4 regions of the Nocardia sp. NPDC059240 genome follow, and region 1 is predicted to be linked to each of the others. Evidence: riboswitches for the same ligand, from Rfam matches in the RefSeq annotation. Region 1 holds a riboswitch; each other region holds the start of a gene.
The links. Region 1 has a riboswitch for magnesium ahead of ACFXHA_RS16460 (NRAMP family divalent metal transporter). Riboswitches for the same ligand answer to the same signal wherever they lie in the genome.
Positions count from the first base shown of each region.

Region 2: linked by a shared signal. The riboswitch ahead of ACFXHA_RS00435 (MgtC/SapB family protein) and the one ahead of ACFXHA_RS16460 (NRAMP family divalent metal transporter) in region 1 are both predicted to bind magnesium.
Region 3: linked by a shared signal. The riboswitch ahead of ACFXHA_RS26385 (hypothetical protein) and the one ahead of ACFXHA_RS16460 (NRAMP family divalent metal transporter) in region 1 are both predicted to bind magnesium.
Region 4: linked by a shared signal. The riboswitch ahead of ACFXHA_RS19950 (stealth conserved region 3 domain-containing protein) and the one ahead of ACFXHA_RS16460 (NRAMP family divalent metal transporter) in region 1 are both predicted to bind magnesium.

Region 1 is NZ_JBHZAC010000004.1:387,181-391,677, forward strand. It holds gene ACFXHA_RS16450 (APC family permease) at 1-1,335, shown strand, start outside; gene ACFXHA_RS16455 (hypothetical protein) at 1,391-2,110, opposite strand; M-box (ykoK) riboswitch at 2,400-2,579, shown strand; gene ACFXHA_RS16460 (NRAMP family divalent metal transporter) at 2,944-4,497, shown strand, end outside.
Region 2 is NZ_JBHZAC010000001.1:91,888-96,384, reverse strand. It holds gene ACFXHA_RS00450 (hypothetical protein) at 573-971, shown strand; gene ACFXHA_RS00445 (TetR/AcrR family transcriptional regulator) at 1,050-1,676, shown strand; gene ACFXHA_RS00440 (VOC family protein) at 1,697-2,176, opposite strand; M-box (ykoK) riboswitch at 2,336-2,509, shown strand; gene ACFXHA_RS00435 (MgtC/SapB family protein) at 2,729-3,442, shown strand; gene ACFXHA_RS00430 (ABC transporter permease) at 3,439-4,497, shown strand, end outside.
Region 3 is NZ_JBHZAC010000007.1:277,312-281,808, forward strand. It holds gene ACFXHA_RS26375 (nitrate/sulfonate/bicarbonate ABC transporter ATP-binding protein) at 1-237, opposite strand, end outside; gene ACFXHA_RS26380 (ABC transporter permease) at 251-2,008, opposite strand; gene ACFXHA_RS26385 (hypothetical protein) at 2,019-2,717, opposite strand; M-box (ykoK) riboswitch at 3,077-3,249, opposite strand; gene ACFXHA_RS26390 (DUF3558 family protein) at 3,347-3,871, shown strand; gene ACFXHA_RS26395 (DUF3558 domain-containing protein) at 3,871-4,383, shown strand; gene ACFXHA_RS26400 (hypothetical protein) at 4,380-4,497, opposite strand, start outside.
Region 4 is NZ_JBHZAC010000005.1:257,529-262,025, forward strand. It holds gene ACFXHA_RS19940 (FUSC family protein) at 1-1,214, shown strand, start outside; gene ACFXHA_RS19945 (hypothetical protein) at 1,225-2,136, opposite strand; M-box (ykoK) riboswitch at 2,388-2,566, shown strand; gene ACFXHA_RS19950 (stealth conserved region 3 domain-containing protein) at 2,643-4,013, shown strand; gene ACFXHA_RS19955 (Nramp family divalent metal transporter) at 4,026-4,497, opposite strand, start outside.

The DNA.
Region 1 (4,497 bases):
AACATCCTCATCACACTGTCCGCGGTGACACCGGCGTCCAGCGTGTTCATCATCATTCCGGCCGTCCTGCTCGCGGCCGGGGGCGCGTCCGTGCTGACCCTCGCGCTCGCCGCGGTGGCCTCGGTGTTCGTGGGCCTCTGCTATGCCGAACTGGCCACCGCATTCCCGATCGCGGGCGGCGAATACACCTGGGCGGCAAGACTGTTGGGACGGTCCAGCGGCTTCGCCATCTTCGTGCTGACGCTGGTGAACGGGGTCCTGATCATCGCGGTGATCGCACTCGGCACCGGCGACTATCTCAGCGTCGCGATTCCCAGTCTCGGCGGGAAATGGGTCGGCGTGGGTGTCATCGCGGTGACCACGGTGGTCGCGCTGCTCAATATCAAGGCGAACGCCTGGGTCACCGGAGTCTTTCTGTGCGTGGAGGTTTCGGCCATCGCGGTACTCGTCGCGCTGGGCGCGACACATGTCGAGCGCGGTCCGGCCACCTTCGTGCACGCGCAGACCATCGGCTCGGACGGCCTGGCGAACGTGGGCATCGGATCCCTGGCGACGCTCATCCCGGTGGCGTTGTTCGCCTACAACGGTTACGGCGCGGCGGTCTACTACGCGGAGGAGACGCGCAACGCCACCCGCACGATCGGCCGCGTGATCATGATCTGCCTGGCTGCCACGGTCGCCATCGAGATCCTGCCGCTGGCCGCCGTGGTGCTGGGCGCGCCGTCGCTCACCGACCTGCTGCACAGCGACGCACCGATGAACTACTTCCTCACCGCCCGTGGCGGTTCGGCGGTGAATACCGCGGTGAGCGTGGGGATCGCGATCGCCATCGTGAACGCCGTCATCGCGATCATCCTGCAGATCGCGCGCCTGCTGTTCGCCTCGGCCCGCGATCGCAGCTGGCCGGATCCGATCGATCGGGCCCTGGGCGCGGTGCATCCGCGCCTGCACACCCCGGTGGTGGCGACCCTGGTGGTGGGTGCGCTCGCGGTGCTGGCCGCCGCACTGCTGCCGATGCACTGGCTCATCGTGGCCACCGGTGCGGGTCTGGTGCTGGTGTATCTGTTCGTGGCGCTCTCGGCGCTGCGAATCCGGCTGGCAGGCAGCGAGATCCGGGGTGGCTATCGCATGCCGTTGTGGCCGTTGCCGCCGGTGATCGTCATCGCGGTGATGCTCTACTCGGCCTACAGCCTGGGCCGCGACGACTGGCAGCAGATCGCGTTCGCGGCGGCGGCCATGGCCGCGGGCTACCTGTACTACGCGCTCTACCTGCATCCGAAGCGCGCTGAGCGCTGGACCCTGCCCGACCCGATCCACGAAGACGGCCCGGCATAGACGAAGGCCCCGGTCGCGCCCTCATCGACACGACCGGGGCCCGAGCCCACGGCGACTACTTCGTCGGAGCCGGGACGAAGGGCTGGTTGATGGTGGTGAAGTACTGGACAGCGGCGGCGATGGCGACGGGGGCCGTGACGAGGATCATGCCCGCGATCGCACCCAGGGCGCCCATGGCCGCGGCACCCGCGAGGCAGCCGACGACGGCACCCGGCAGGAAGAAGAACAGACCGCCGATAATGCCGGTGGCCAGCGACGCGCCGGCTCCCACGGCGATGCCGCCCAGGGCACACCCGACGGCCGCGCCGCCGATGCCGCCGACCAGCGTGCCGATGGTCGCGCCGACGGAGATGGTGTCCTTCATGCGGTTCCAGGCCGCCTGCTCACGGTCGTACGGAGTCTTCCACGGAGCGGTGTCCTCGAACGGCAGGGCGACCGGCTGATAGACGGCGTGCTGCATATCGAACTGCGGTGTCAGAGTGGCGGTCAGGCCACGGATTTCGGCCGCGATGGGGAATACGAAATCGTCGACACGGAAGGTGAGTTCTTGTCCAGCAACTACCGAGCCATCGGCACCGTGGATCTTGAAGACGCCGTTGTCGACGTCCATGGATCCGATATCGGTGGTGATGGTCGCGGTCCGGTCGGTGGCCGATGCCGTGTAGTGGATGGCACCCACATCACCGGTGGTGGGATCGGCATTCACCGTTCCCGCTGTAATTGCTGTGACGGCGGCCACCAATGCGGTAACCGCGGCTAATCCGCTCTTGCGCACTTGATTTACCTCGATTTAATAGGCCCGCGTCATCAGAACTCATCGCAGGTTCAGTTATTGACAAGCAAACTTTAAGTCTGTTCTCAGGGGCAGCAATGGACATTTGCCCTTTAGTGACTCGATACACATATTCAGACCCCGTTGCGCGGCGAATATTCTTGCCGTTCACCTGGATTTCAAAAAGGGGTCACCGACACCGTCCGCGGACCGGCTTGCGGCGCAAGAAGATTCCGGAGAACCGACCGGACCGGATTTGACAACGTCCAGGACCAGGCCCACCATTGCTCAGTCAGCACCTCGCTAGGCGAGGCTCCTGTACGAACACAGGCCACTGATCCGACGACGTCGAGAGACGCCCAGGGTTAGGACAGATCACCCCGGATTAAGGGGTGATCCGAAGTGGCTTCCCCGGGCCGCGAGCCCCCGGATACGTCGTGCAGTGCCGAAGCTCTGACGAGAGGGGTGCGGGGCGACGCCACAGGTGTGTGCCCGAATCCCCTCTTGCCGTGCGCGATGCGACATCACAGGCGGTGACACGGTGGTCACCCGGCAGCGACGTCCCCGTACGTCCCGGCGGCAAGGAGGTGAGGGACGAACAATGAGTTCCGGCGATAGTCCGTATCCGAGTATGGATTTCCGAATCCCCACGTCCCCGGCTTGCCGCATTCCGGTCACCGGCTGATCCGTTCCCACACCGCTCCGCCCCGCGTCGTCCCGACGCCGGTCGCGGACCGACGTGTGCCTCGAACCGGTTCACCGTGCCCGAAATCGCTTGGCGGCCGGGTGTATTCCGCATGCCGATACACCCGATGATCGAAAGCGAGGGAAGGGCCATGGCCTTCTTCGCGAACGGCTCCCGCCGCTCCACCACCGTCGCCGCACCCGCCGGCGCAGTAGATGCCCGTCCCACCGGTGCTGTCATGGACAGTGCGCACGTCGGCGATATCGTCGGCGCGCTGGGCTCCATCGGCCAGCACGACACCCTCGAGGGCCGCACCCGCGGCCAGCGCCTGCGCATGCTGCTGGCCATCATCGGCCCCGGCCTGATCGTGATGGTCGGCGACAACGACGCCGGCGGCATCGCCACCTATGCGCAGGCCGGACAGAACTACGGCATGGCGCTGGTCTGGACGCTGGTGCTGCTCATCCCGGTGCTGTACGTGAACCAGGAGATGGTGGTGCGCCTCGGCGCGGTCGCCGGGGTCGGGCACGCGCGCTTGATCTTCGATCGGTTCGGCAAGTTCTGGGGCGCGTTCAGCGTGGGCGACCTGTTCATCGTGAACGCGCTGACCATCGTCACCGAGTTCATCGGTGTCTCGATGGCGCTCAACTATTTCGGCCTGCCCAAGGCGATCTCGGTGCCGCTGGCGGCGGTGACGCTGTTCGCCATGGTGGCGGGCGGCTCGTTCCGGCGCTGGGAGCGGTTCCTGTTCGGGCTGATCGCGCTGAACATCGTGATGTTCCCGCTGGCATTCCTGGTGCACCCCAAGGTCTCCGAGGTGGCGCACGGGTTCCTGCCGTCCTTCCCGGGCGGGCTGAACTCGACGCTGCTGCTGCTCATCGTCTCCATCGTCGGCACCACGGTCGCGCCCTGGCAGCTGTTCTTCCAGCAGTCCAATATCGTCGACAAGCGCATCACGCCGCGCTGGATCCGCTACGAGCGCATCGATCTGTGGGTCGGCATCGTGGTCGTCATGGTCGGCGCGGTGGCCATCATGGCCGCGGCGGCCTTCGGTCTCGCGGGCACCGACGCGGTCGGCAACTTCACCGACGCCGGGGCTGTGGCCCAGTCCCTGCACGATCACATGGGCACCACGGTCGGCGCGCTGTTCGCCATGCTGCTGTTGGATGCCTCGCTGATCGGCGCGAACGCGGTCGGCCTGGCCACCACGTACGCCCTCGGCGACACCCTCGGCAAGCGGCACTCGCTGCACTGGAAGGTCAGTGAGGCACCGGCGTTCTACCTCGGTTACGCGGCGCTGCTGGCCGTCGCGGGCGCGGTGTCCTTCAGCCCCGACCATGTGCTGGGTCTGCTGACCCAGGGCGTGCAGGCGCTGGCCGGTGTCCTGCTGCCCTCGGCCACGGTGTTCCTGGTGCTGCTGTGCAATGACAAGGCGGTGCTCGGGCCGTGGGTGAACACGGTGCGCCAGAACATCGTCGCCGGAATCATCGTGTGGTCGCTGGTGCTGCTGTCGCTGGCGCTGACCGCGGCGGTGTTCTTCCCGGGTCTGTCCACGCTCACCATCGAGGTCGGTTTCGGTGTCGGCGCGCTGGTCGGCGTCCTCGGCGGGGCGGGCATGCTGATCGCCTGGCAGCGCGGCAAGCGCCGTGAAACCGAGCGCACCGCACGGGAACTCGGAAACCTGGACCCGGACCAGGTGGAGGAG
Region 2 (4,497 bases), on a different contig from region 1:
ACCGCGAGCGTTTCTGGGAGCCAGTGGGATTCACGGTGGTGATCGAAACTGGTACGAGCAGTGTCGATCATGGCAGCGCCGGGCGCATCTCGGAGCCTTTGCGCGGGAATCGTGGTCGATCACAATCGGCGCGGCCACCGGTACCGGTGCGGGCGGCGTCACCGAACGCGGGATCGGGTCCGGTTCGGCGACGCCGGGTTTCGCGGCACCCGCTGTGCTGGCGGGAACGCGGGTGCGAGCCGCGGGGAAGCCGGCTCGCCGTGCCCGTCGGCGGGGGCGTCTGCGCGTTGCCGCTCCCCACTGATTCGGACAATCGGAACGTTAGCGGCACGTTAGCTATTCGGCGAATCGGACGGACGAATTAGGGGATCGTTAGGGGCGTCGAGGTTTTCGCGTCGATTGCGGCGAAACCCGTTGATTGCGGGCGATCATGGCGGCTGCCGCGGCGGCGGTCACTACCGGACGAGTAGTCCGATACGCGCGTGTCGGGTCCCCTGAACGCTGACACTTCCCTTATGCGCCAACGGCGTCGCAGATCCCGCATTCACCCTCATCTGGGGAGATGATCGACGATGATCCGGTCACGGAAGTCGGCCCTCACCGCATTCACCGCCTTCGCCGCCGCCGGCGCGGCACTCGTGCTCACCGCACCCGACGCCGGGGCGTACGTCACCAGCGTCACGGTGGCCACCGGTTCGAGCATCGGTGGCGGCTACGGCACCAACTGCTCCTACACGGTCACCGTGAACGGCAGTCCCAACGAATACGTCTGGCTCTACGACAGCGCGTCGGGCAGTTTCAACCCGCAGCAGTTCAGTCTCGGCACCGGCGGCACCGCCACCTCGAGCTGGACGCCGACGGCCAAGGGGCAGCACTATGTGCAGGCCTGGTCCTACAACGGGTCGCAGTGGGCGCTGGTGACAGTCGGCACCGGCATCAATCTGGGCAGCGCCTGCGTGGTCACCGGCTGACCCGCCTGCTCATCAATACCGATCGGTCCGGGGCCGGGTGTGCATGCCCGCCCGGCCCCGGGCATTACTCTTGACCCGGTGCAGACCGAGCAACCGCCCTCCGACGCCGAGCCCCGCATCTGGGGTGGAACGACCCTCACCGAACGCCGTGAGGCGCGCCGGACCGCGCTGCTCGAGGCCGCACTGGATCTGATCGGCGAATCCGGGGCGGGCGCGGTCACCATGCGCGCGGTCTGCCGCCGCGCCACCCTGACCGACCGCTACTTCTACGAATCCTTCGCCAGCCGAGACGAACTGCTCGACGTGCTCTACCGGCAGATCGCCGAGGAGTTCCTGGATCCGATGACCGCCTTCGCCGTCGTCGACGATCCGGTGCGCGACCGCATGCTGTCGGAAACCTTGGTGGACAAGGTCCTCGAGGATCCGCGTAAATCGCGGCTGTTCCTGGTGGAGCCGTATTCCTCGACGGGGCTGGGGCAGACCACGATCGCGGTCATGCCCGCCTTCACCCGGCTGATCCAGGACCACCTCTTCGCCCATATCGACGATCCCGTGCAGCGGCGGCTGGCAGCGGTCACCATGGCCTCGGGCAACGCGGGCATGTTCTCGGCCTGGCTCAACGGCACGCTGCGCGCCACGCGTGAGCAGATCGTGGATCACCTGGTCGAGACCATCGACGCCTATCGCGGTGTGTATCGCGGCTGAAGTCCGCGAATTACGCCGGTTCAGGCCGCATCGGTCGGCATCTCGAAGTCGGAGGGCAGGCCGAGATATTGGGCCAGTGGCGGTCCGCCGCGGCCGAATTCGACCAGTTCGAGGCGCAATCCGTCGGCGGTGCGGTGGTAGTAGACACCGGGCTCGGTGTCGCCGTGCAGCACGACGGCGCTCGCCTCGAGAGGGAAGCCTTGCGCGGCCATCCGTTCGGATTCGGCTCGCGCGTCCGCGGCCCAGTAGCCGATGTGGTGCAGGCCGAGGGTATCCCACACCGTGCCCGGAGTGCGTTGCAGCAGTTCGATATACGGCGGCCCCTGCCGCGAGATGGTCATCCGGGGTGCGGTATCGGCCGGGTCGCCGGGCCCGGACTGATGCCCGCTGGGCACGATCGGTCCCCAGTCGGAGCCCAGCAGTTCGCTGAGTTCGTCCATGGCTGCGCGAAGATCGCTGACCACCACTCCGAGGTGGTAGCCGACGTTGATGATGGGCATCTGCGAGCTCCTCTGTTCGGGGTTCGGACCTGCCCACCGTAACAATCCGACCGATCGGTCGGAATAATGATGGGAGCTGGTTCACGCGAACACCTCCATCGCGACGGCGGTCACATCGATTTGCCGATCGACGGGCACGGGTGTTTACTCATCGCCGCAAGGTGCCGTCGTTAGCTGAGGCTCCTTCACGGATACAGGCCGGCGATCCCGAACGTCGAGAGACGCCCCGGATCAGGACAGGTTGCCCCGAGTTAAGGGGTAGCCCCGACCGGCTCCCACCCGCGGGTGGGTTTACGCCGTGGAGTGCTGAACGTCTTACGAGGGGTGGTACCCGAATCGGCGGTTTTCGCCGTTCCCACTCCCCTGGCATGTGTATGCGCTGTGCCGAGGAGGTGGTGGTCGTGCCCGATGGACCGTATCGAAGTCCGTTAGCCAATCGTTCACTCGGCGACACCGCTGCAATCCCTCGCCCGCTACCGCACGCCCTGTAGCGTCCGATCGGGAGCGTCTGATCTGTAGCGTGCGCCGTCCTCCCCTGTTTCGGAGAATGCAATGACCACGTGGGAAATGCTGCTGCGCCTCGGCACCGGTGTCGGGTTGGGTGCGGTGATCGGGTTCGAGCGCCAGTTCCGGGCGCGGATGGCCGGATTGCGCACCAACGCGCTCGTCGCCGCCGGGGCGACACTGTTCGTGCTGTTGTCCGCGCACGGCTTCAGCGGGCGCGACGCCGATCCGACTCGTGTTGCGGCACAGATCGTTTCGGGTATCGGGTTCCTGGGCGCGGGTGTCATCCTGCGCGACGGGTTCAATATCCGCGGGCTCAATACCGCCGCCACCCTGTGGTGTGCGGCCGCGGTGGGCGCGTTGGCGGGTGCGGGTATGTATCCGACCGCGGTGGCGGGCACGGTGGCGGTGGTCGTGGTGAACACCGCGCTGCGCACGGTGGCGCGCACGGTGGATCGTCCGGTGACCGACGGTCCCGAGGCGCAGGTCGCCCTGTATGCGTTCACCGCCGACACCGATGACGACCACGAGGCGCATGTGCGGGCGCTGCTGGTGCAGTCGTTGACGCGCACCGACTTTCAGCTCAATTCGATCTCGAGCCACGACACCAAACCCGGGCGGGTGCAGGTGCGTGCGGAGTTGACCGGGGACCGGCGCGACGATCGGCAGATGGAGGCGGCGGTGAGCCGGTTGAGCTTGGAGCCGTCGGTGACCAGTGTCGGGTGGCGCACGGTTCCGATGCCGGTGGAGGACGAGCAGTGAACGCGTCACTGCGGTCGTATCCCACCCGCGGCGTGCTGGATAGGCCGCGCTCGCGGTGGGCGGATATCGCGGTGTTCGCGGGCGCGGCCATTCTGATCTGGCTGATCGTGCGGGTCTCGGCGGGCATGCACGTGCCCTTCGACGAGAATTCCGCGCCCACAACGGTGTCCACCGATCCGGGTGAGCTGCCCTACTATGCCGCGCGGTCACTGTTGCGCATGCTGCTGGCCCTGGGACTGTCGATCCTGTTCACCTTCGTCTACGCGACCGCGGCCGCGCGGCTGCCGCGGGCGGAGAAAGTGCTGCTGCCGCTGCTCGACATTCTGCAGTCGGTGCCGATCCTGGGCTTCCTGTCGGTGACGGTGACGGGGTTCATCGCCCTGTTCCCGGGTTCCTCGCTGGGCCTCGAGTGCGCCTCGATCTTCGCGATCTTCACCTCGCAGGCGTGGAACATGACCTTCGCGTTCCACCACAGCCTGGTCTCGCAGCCGCGTGAACTCGATGAGGCCGCCCGGAATCTGAGACTCTCACGCTGGCAACGGTTCTGGCGGGTCGATGTCCCCTCGGGCATGTTCCCGCTGGTGTGGAACGCGATGATGAGTTTCGGCGGCGGCTGGTTCTTCCTGACCGCGGCCGAAGCCATCAGCGTCAACAACCGCCAGTACGTATTGCCGGGCATCGGCTCGTATGTCGCCACCGCCAACGCCGATTCGCAGATCGGGCGGGTGTTGCTGGCCATCGCCGTGATGGTCGTGATGATCATCGGGCTCAATGTACTGTTCTGGCGGCCGCTCACGGTGTGGGCGGAGCGATTCCGCATGGAGGACACCGAATCCGCGGACGCGCCGCGCAGCCTGATGCTGGATCTGTTGCGCCGCAGCCATGTTCCCGGGCTGCTGGGCCGGGCGCTCGGGCCGCTGGTGTACCCGATCGACCGGTTCATGGGTCTGTTCGGGCTGGCCGAGCATCCGCTGTATGTGGCCCCGGCGCGGCGGCGTACCGGGGACGCGGTGTTCGCGATCGTGGTCGCGGCCGGTCTGATCGCCGGAACCGTC
Region 3 (4,497 bases), on a different contig from region 1:
GGGATTCGGTTCGGTGATCTCGGTCTCGCGCAGCCGCGCGGTCCCGGCCGACGGCTGCACCAGCCCGGCGATGATGCGCATGAGCGTGGACTTGCCGGAGCCGGATTTGCCGAGCAGCGCGACGATTTCGCCCTCCCGCAGTTCCATGCGGACATCGGACAGAACCGCCAGCTGTTCGCCGGACGGGTTGGTGAAGTTCTTGGTGACGCGATCCACGGTGATGACGGGTGCGGACATGGCGTCCTCCTTTCTAGACGAGCGCGTACCGGGTCTCGGCGGTGCGCTGTAGTCGCCGCCAGACCAGGCGGTTGATGGCCACGGTCACCACGGACATCACGAGCGTGCCGAGCAGCACCTTCGCGAATTGATCGTTGGTGGTGGCATTGGTGATGTACGCGCCCAGACCGAAGGCCTCCAGGTGCGTGCCGCCGGATTCGACGACCTCGCCGACGAGCGTGGCGTTCCACGCACCGCCGAACGCGGTGATCGCACCGACCACATAGCCGGGGGCGATCGCGGGCAGGATCAACGACTTCCAGCGTTCCCGCCCGTGCACGCCCAGATCGTCCATGGCCTCGCGCAGATCGGTGGGGATCTGCCCGGCGGCCGCGATCACGTTGAACAGCACGTACCACTGCGCGCCCAGCGCCATCAGCACGGTGCCGCCGATATTGAGCGAGATGCCGGTGTAGGTCAGTCCCGCGACCACGAAGATGTACAGGAACTGGGCCGGGAAACTCGCCATCACCTGCACCACCGGTTGCGCGAACCGGCAGATGCGCGGATTCATGCCGATCCACACGCCGACCGGCACCCACACGATGGTGGAGAAGACCAGCAGCACCGCCACCCGGCTGAGGCTGGCCAGACCCATCAGCGAGGCGGGCCCGAACTCGGCGAAACCGACTGTGCGCTCGAAGTATCGGGCCAGCGTCCACGCGCCCCAGCCCAGCGCCGCGAACAGCACGGCGAAGAACACCGCATCCCCGGCCAGGCTGCCGCGCTTGGCGTCGTAGGGCGAGCGGGTGGCGCGCCCGAAGATCCGCATGCTGCGATCGATGCCCTCGCCGACCGGCCGCAACCGGGTCGCGATCCGAGTGGGAATCGTGGTGCGCCGCAACAGATCCAGCACCAGACTGCGTGGAGCCTGCGCGGATTCGGTGTGCTCCACCCGGAATCGCTCCGACCAGGCCGTGAACGGCCGCCAGAACAGCACGTTCACCAGCACGATGGTGGCGACCATGACGACAGCGCCGATCATGAGCTTGCCGACCGCGGCCTCCGACGTCGCGGCGGCGATGAACGAACCCATGCCGGGCAGCGCCTGATCATTGCCGGACACGCTGATGACCTCCGAGGACGCCAGCATGAACCAGGCCCCGCCGAAACTCATCATGCCGTTCCAGACCATGGGGATCATGGCCGCGGGAATCTCGACCCGGGTCAGCCGCTGCCAGCGGGTCAGCCGCATCATGCGCGCCGATTCGTCCAGCTCACGCGGCATATTCCGGAGGGCCTGATAGTAGGCGAAGGTCATGTTCCAGGCCATCGCGGTGAAGATGGCGAACACGCACGCCGCCTCCGCGCCCAGATACGAGCCCGGGAACAGCGCGATGAACGCCGTCACCGTGATCGATACCAGCGCCAGCACCGGCACCGACTGCAGAATGTCGAGCAACGGGATGAGCACCTTCTCCGCGCGCCGGGAGTGCGCGGCCCACTGGCCGACGACGAGCGTGAAGATGAGGGACGCGACCAGCCCGGCGAACATCCGCAGCGTGGTGCGCGCCGCGTAGTAGGGCAGGTTCGCTGGATCGGTGGAGACGGTGTCGGGGCTGTCGCCCGGCATCCACGGCACCGAGATGTCGCGAAAGAGCTTGACCACCAACACCGTCAGCACCACGCCGGCGGCCAGCAGCAGATAGTCGGCCGGGCGCAGCCCGTTGCGGGCCCGGCGGACCTCGGGAGTTGTCTTGGGGCTGTTGGGGATTGCAATTTGCAGAGTCATGTCTGTTACCTCATTCGGCGGCCGGCGGCGCGTTCACGACATTGAAGAAGTGGATCGCCGACCCGATCAGCGCGGGCACGCCGATGAGCACGTTGAACACCACGACCCCCATGCCCGCGCCGATGACCGCCCCGGCCAGACAGCCGACGATCGCGCCCACCGGACCGGCCGCGACGGTGGTGAGTGCACCGGCGAACAGGCACCCGAGCGGGCCGCCGATGACGGCTCCGAGCAGTGTGGCCACCGCGACGGCCGCACCGATCTCGGTGTTGACGTGGCCCATCGCATTGTTGAAGCGATCCTCGGGGCTGTCGCTGTCGCTGATCGGACTCAGATCGAAGGTCCGCACGGGTGCGCCGACGGCCTGTTCGGTCTGGGCGCGCTCCTCGTCGGTGAGCGGCCGGGCCCGGTCGGGGCGCGGCGCGAGAACGGCCGTGTTGCCGTCGATTCGGGCATCGATCGGGTACATGGTGCCCTGCTTGGCCAGCTGCAACGGCAGCGAGCTCACGACGATCCCGGCGGGGTCGAGGATCTGCAGGCGGTCGTGATCGACCCGCAGCGAGCCCGCGTCGGTGTGCAGTTGGACCGTCCGATCGACGATCGTGGCCCGGGCCTCGATGGCCGCGGGTTCGGCGTGCGCGGTGGCGTGCGTGGTCAGCAGGGCGGCGCTGGTCAACGCGGCCAGCCAGGCGAACATGCGAATTCTCATCAGGATGGTGTCCCCTCATCTGCCGCCGCCCGGCACGGTATTGCGGGCAGCGGTGAATTCCGTCGCGCACGATTGCGCGGACGGCATATGGCATTGGCGGAATTCCGAATTCAGTCGGAAATCGGCATGCGAATATCACGGAACCGCGCAGTGTGCGGCACCGGAATATCGGTGGATTTACGCGCGTCGAGGCGACGCGACGTCGATATGTTTAGTGGCCCGCTCGCAGGCGGAGGGGCCGGCCCGGAGACTCCGGACTGTCAGAGGGCGTCATCTGGCTGCCCCGACCTCCTCAAACTGGTTGAACGCGATACGACAGCGCACACGGGGGAAGGTCGTCCGGCGAAACCGGAACGGGACGAACACCCTCTCGTCAGAGTTTTGGCACTGTGCGACGTATTCCGCTTCCGCGGGAAAGCCACTTTGGATAACCCCTTAATCCGGGGAAATCTGTCCTAACCTTGGGCGTCTCTCGACGTCGTCAGATCAGTGGCCTGTGTTCGTACAGGAGCCTCGCCTATCGAGGTGCGACATCGAACGTAGTTAATGTCCTGTGAATTGTCAAAATTCATATTCGATCGTGGCGTGGATCGCACGACCGGTGGCGTTCGCCTACGCTGGTCGGCGTGATGAGAGCGGTGGGCGTGGCGGCAGGGATCGCCCTGATCGGGGTGGCGGTCGCGGGCTGCGGCGGCACCTCGACGCCGCAGGCGGCCACGACCACGAGTGCCGCGCCCAAAGCGGTACTGGCGTCACCGAATACGATCGGGCTCTGCGGTGGGGTGTCGGACGCGGAGGTCGGGCGGCAGGCGGGGCTCGCCGATCCGGCTCGGGTGTCGGTGAATGCCCTGAGTTGCGTATGGCAGCCGGGCAGCGGTGGCGACGCGGTGATCTTCCACTGGTTCCGGGGCAGTTCGCTCGAGGAACGCCGCACCCAGGTGACCACCGGCAAGCCCGCCACCGTTCAGGTCGCGGGGCAGGCCGGGATCGAATGGCGGGACGCGAGCGGGTGTGAGGTGGCGGTCGCGTTCGGCGATACCGACTTCATCGACTGGACGGTGCGGCACACCGTGCCCGGCGGTTCGAACACCCAGTCCTGCCCGGGCGTCGAAGCGCTGGCCGCGGCCACGTTGCAACAGGCGGGACAGGGCTGATGGCACGCTGGTACTCCCGAATCGCGGTGGCGGCGTTGCTGATCGCCACGGTGACCGGCTGCTCGCACGGGGGCAAACAGGACGATGCGCGCGTGTCCTCGGATCCGAACTTCCTGGCCGGTTGCGGACCATTGGAAGATCAGAAGCTGGCGAGCGCCATCAATGTCACCGGTATGAAGCGGCTCAGCGAGCCCACCATCTGCGACTGGACCGCCGTCAACGCGGGCGGTGGTGCGGTCGACCTCACCTATGCCTGGCTGCGAGACGACACGCTTTCCCGCGAGGTTCAGGTCGCGGGCCAATTCGGTTACCAGATCGAACGATTGGTGGTCCGGAACTTCGGCGGCATGTACTGGCGCGATCCGAAGGATCCGGGCAGTTGCGCGGTGACGGTGGCCGATACCGGGACCGTCACCTGGTGGGTGCACAACCGCGATCACACCGCCCGGCCCGATCCCTGCGCGGCGGCGATGGCCCTGATGACCGCGGTGCTGTCCGTCGACGGCGTCTAGTGCTCCAGGAACGTCGCCACGATGTTCCAGAACATCCCCCGGTCCACGCTGTGGAAATCCCAGCTCTCGGTGAGGCTGTGGGTGGCGCTCACGATGGCCGGGATGTCGAAGTCG
Region 4 (4,497 bases), on a different contig from region 1:
CGCCGCCGATGGGCGCGTTCGCGGTGATGCTCTGCGATGTCGGATTCAGCGGTGTGAAATCGGGTGCGGCACTGGCGACTGTGCTCGGCTGGCCCGCGGCCGGAGTGGCCGGCTCGATGGTCGTCTCCATGTCCGGGTGGTTGTGGCATCCGAACAAGCCGCAGCAAGACGCGGTCGCCGCCGCCATCGCCGCGATCGACCGGTCTCTCGAACGACCGGCCGTGGCCGATCGGCAGGAAGCCACCGCGGCACTCGTCGCGGCCTGGGCCGCCCTGCACGACGCGGGCACCGTCGCGATACCCGAGGATCCACTCGTGACGGCCTTACTCGCCGCCAATCGCCGGTTCGCGGGAGTCGTGAACCCCGATTTCCTCCCCAACGACACCGCGATCCCGCTGTCGCGACCCGGGCCCGGCTACCTCCTCGCCCGGACCTGGTCACCGCACTCGAGGGCGACGATCACCACCGCACGACTCGTCGTCGCGGCGACGCTGGCGGCCGTGCTGTGCACCGCGCTGCCGCTGGACCGGCCCGATTGGGCGATCCTGACGGTCGCGCTCGTCCTCGGTGGTGCGCCCGCACGTGCGGACGGGACCATCCGGGCGCTGCACCGATTGGCGGGCACCGTACTCGGCATCGGCGTGCTCGGCGGCCTGATCCGACTGTCTCCCAGCGGATTCTGGGTCATCGTCGTGCTCACCGTGCTGCTGTTTCTCATCGACTTCCTGGCCGCCGGGAACTACGCGCTCGCCGCCGCGTTCATCACTCCCGCCGCACTGCTGGTCGGCGTGCGCGGTGATCTCACCGGCGACCTCACCCCGCTGCTGCGCGATCGCCTGCTCGAGACTGCGATCGGCGCGGCGCTCGCCATCGCGGCGCTCTGGCTGATCGCTCCGCGCGCGCATCGTCGCGGCATGCTGTGGATGCAGGGTCGCGTCTCTGCCGCCTCGGCGAAACTGCTTGCACTGCTGCGCGATACCCCACCCGACAACCCGCGCGCCATGCGCCTGCGCCGCGATCTGCAATACGAACTCGCCGGCGCCGCGGTCGCCATCACCGTCGCCGCTCGCACCGAGCCGGCCTGGACTCGCACCCATCGGGACGAATACCTGCGTCGTGAACGCCACGGTGTCGCCCTGCTGATCGCCTGCTGGCACACCCCGCCCGGCCACCTGCTCACCGGCATCGACGAGCGAATGCCGGACCTGCCGTGAACACCGGGCGCTAGGCGACCGTGGTGGATGGCGCCGTGCGCAGCACGGTGAGACCGGCGGTGACGGCGGAACCGGCTGCGCTCCAGCTGATTCCGGCGGGTTGAGTGGTGAGGACGACCACCAGGTAGCGCAGGGGCTGGTTGGGAGCGGCCGCCACGAGGCCGGTGGTGTTCATGGTCGTGGAGGCGTTCATCATCATCCACCCCTGTTTGACCGCGGTGGGGACACCGGGAAAGACGGTGGGGATGCCGAAGGACTGGTCGGTGCCGTCGGCGGCGATTCGGGTGCTGTGGAGCAGGCCGTTCAGGATGACCTGGCGGTCCGGTTCCGGGACCGCGGTGGTGAGGTAGTGGTAGATGGCGACGACATCCGCCGGGGTGGTGCGGGTTTCGCCCCATTCCGAGGAGTCCTCCGGCAGTTGGGTACCGGTGAGACCGATCCGGTCGATCATGCGGCTCACGATGTCGGTGCCGCCGCCCGTACACCACAGCTCGTCGGCGATGTCGTCGTCACTGGTCGCGAGCATGCGTTCCAGCCGGGCGGGGTCGGCTGAATTCGCTTGCGGGCCTTGGCCGTGCAGGGCATCGAGCGCGATCAGCAATTTGACCACGGATGCGGTGTAGAACGACTGATCGGCGCCGAGGGCCGCGACCACACTGCCGGTACCGGTGTCGATGACATCGATGCCGACTTCGGTACCGGGAGAGGCGTCCTGGATCGCGGACTGCATCTGCCGGGCCAGTTCCGCGGGTGGCAACGTGGCCGGAACCGCGGGCCACGCGGGACTCGCAGGCGCGGCCGACGCCGCGAGGGGCGCGGCCTGCGCGGCGACGAAGGCGAGCAGGCCCGCCGCGACACTCAGCCGCCACGGCCGAAATGCGCTGGTGGGGCGCGCGATCGCGCCGGCGGTATGGATGCGCATGAGTATTGCTTTCGTGCTTCGAGTCGGGATTTGTGGTGCACGAATTCGCGGCCTGCCGACTACGCAGGTCGCATCGGAATTCGTTGTTTCGCTAGCCCCTCAGATCAGGGCTGCGGCACTGCATGACATTTCCCGTTGTCCGGGAAGTCACCCGACTGAATTGGGCAGTAGCTTGACATCACATGTATTGGAAGTCAATCCGTGTGACCGCCCTTACCGGCGCGCCTACTGCCGATGTGGCTATAGTTTGTGGTGCACCTCGTTAGGTGAGGCTCCTTTTCGAACACAGGCCACTGATCTCACGACGTCGAGAGACGCCCAAGATCAGGACAGATCTTCCCGGCTTAAGGGTTGATCCCAAGTGGCTTCCCGCCGAATTTCCGGTCGGGATACGTCGTTCAGTGCCGAAGCTCAACGTGTGGGGTTGCGCGCGGCACATGGGCTTTCGCGCAAACACTCCTTCGTGCGTTCACTGAGACCTGTCCAGTCCCTAGGTAGGTGTACGAATGAAGAACCTGATGACCTGCGTTCCGGTGGCCGGAGGCGGCACCGAGCGGACCCCGGTGGAGAATCTGCTGCTCACCCGCGGTGTCCTGCTGGCGAACAATATCCGTTTCCTGCTGATCAGGACCGCGGACGGCACCCCTGCGCTCGCGCTGGGCGAGCAGTTCCGGGGACTGGTGGCGCCGCTGCTGCGCGTCGACGGCGGCCCGGGCGCCATCACGATCGAGTACTGGGATTTCGGCCCCGAGGAAGTGCGTTGTCCACGCCCGAATGCCTTGACCCGCACCAGTTTTCCCGCCGCCGACCTGGAACTGTCCACGATCCGGCGGTTCGGCTGCGACTGGGTGTCGCCCGAGGGGATGTTCGAGCCGCACGCCGGCGATATCGGATTCCCCATCGACCTCGTGTTCTCCTGGGTCGACGGCAATGACCCGGCGCTGGCCGCGCGACGCACCGCGGCCGCGGTCGGCGTCGCTTTCGGCGAGGGCGACGCCGCACCGGCGCGCACCCGACAGATCGATGAGCTGCGCTTCGCGCTGCGATCCGTGCACGAATACGCGCCGTGGGTGCGCCGCATCTTCATCGCCACCGATTCGACGCCGCCGCGCTGGCTCGCCGACGATCCGAAGGTGACGATTGTTCGTGCGGCAGAACACTTTTCGGATCCGAGCAGCCTGCCGACCTTCAACTCGCACGCGATCGAGTCACAGCTGCAACACATTCCGGGGTTGAGCGAGCACTTCATCTACGCCAACGACGACATGTTCTTCGGGCGTCCCGTGTCGCCGGAGATGTTCTTCACCTCCGGTGGCATCAGCCGCTTCGTCGAATCCGATCTGCGCATCGGCACCGGGCCGAACACCGAGCAGCGCAGCGGATTCGAGAACGGGGCTCGCGTGAACCGGAAACTGCTGCAGGATCGATTCGGGCAGGTGATCACCCGCCACCTCGAACACGCGCCGACCCCGCTGCGCCGCAGCGTGCTGCTGGAGATGGAGCGGGAGTTCCCCGCGGATTTCGCCCGGACACAGGCCAGCCCGTTCCGCTCCAGCACCGATATCTCGGTGACGAACTCGCTCTTCCACTACTACGCCCTGCTGACCGGTCGCGCGGTACGGCACGAAACCGCGTGGGTGCGCTACGTCGACACCACGACCTTCGACGGGCTCGATCAGCTCGGCATCCTGTCGGTGCGCCGCGACGCGGACTTCTTCTGCCTCAACGACAGCAGCTTCCCCGAGGTGGAGGAATCCCACCGCACGTCGCGGGTGCGGTGCTTCCTGGAGCACTACTTCCCCCGCCCCGCACCCTGGGAGCGCACCGCCGCCGAGCTGATCGACACGGCGGCGGAGTCCGGCACCTTCGCCGCGTAGCCGGGTGGGCGGTCAGCCTCGACCGAGCTGTACCGCCTTGACCACCAACAGGATCGCGCCGATCACGAGGTAGCCACGCAACGCCAGCATCCCGAGTTTGGTACCGGCCGACCAGGTGACCGGTTCGAGCAGGGCCAGGGGCGGCATCCGCCAATGTTCCTTCTCGGACCGGTCGAACACGGGGGCCGGGGCGGGAGCCGGGGCGCGCCGTTGCAGATAGCGCAGTACCCCGACCGTCACCACCGCGAGCACGGCCAGTGCGGCGGCCAGGTATTCGGAAGTGCTGACCACATCCAGATCCGGGAACAGCGTGGTGGCCATCAGGATGCCCGACAGCAGCAGCAGGACGGCGACGATGACCCCGGCCACGATATTGAGCCAGGTCTTGTTCACCCACGGTCCCAGCACCTGCGGGTCGTTGCACAGCAGCAGCAGGAACACGCTCGCGCTCGGCAGCAGTAGTCCGGCCAGGGCCTGCACGGCC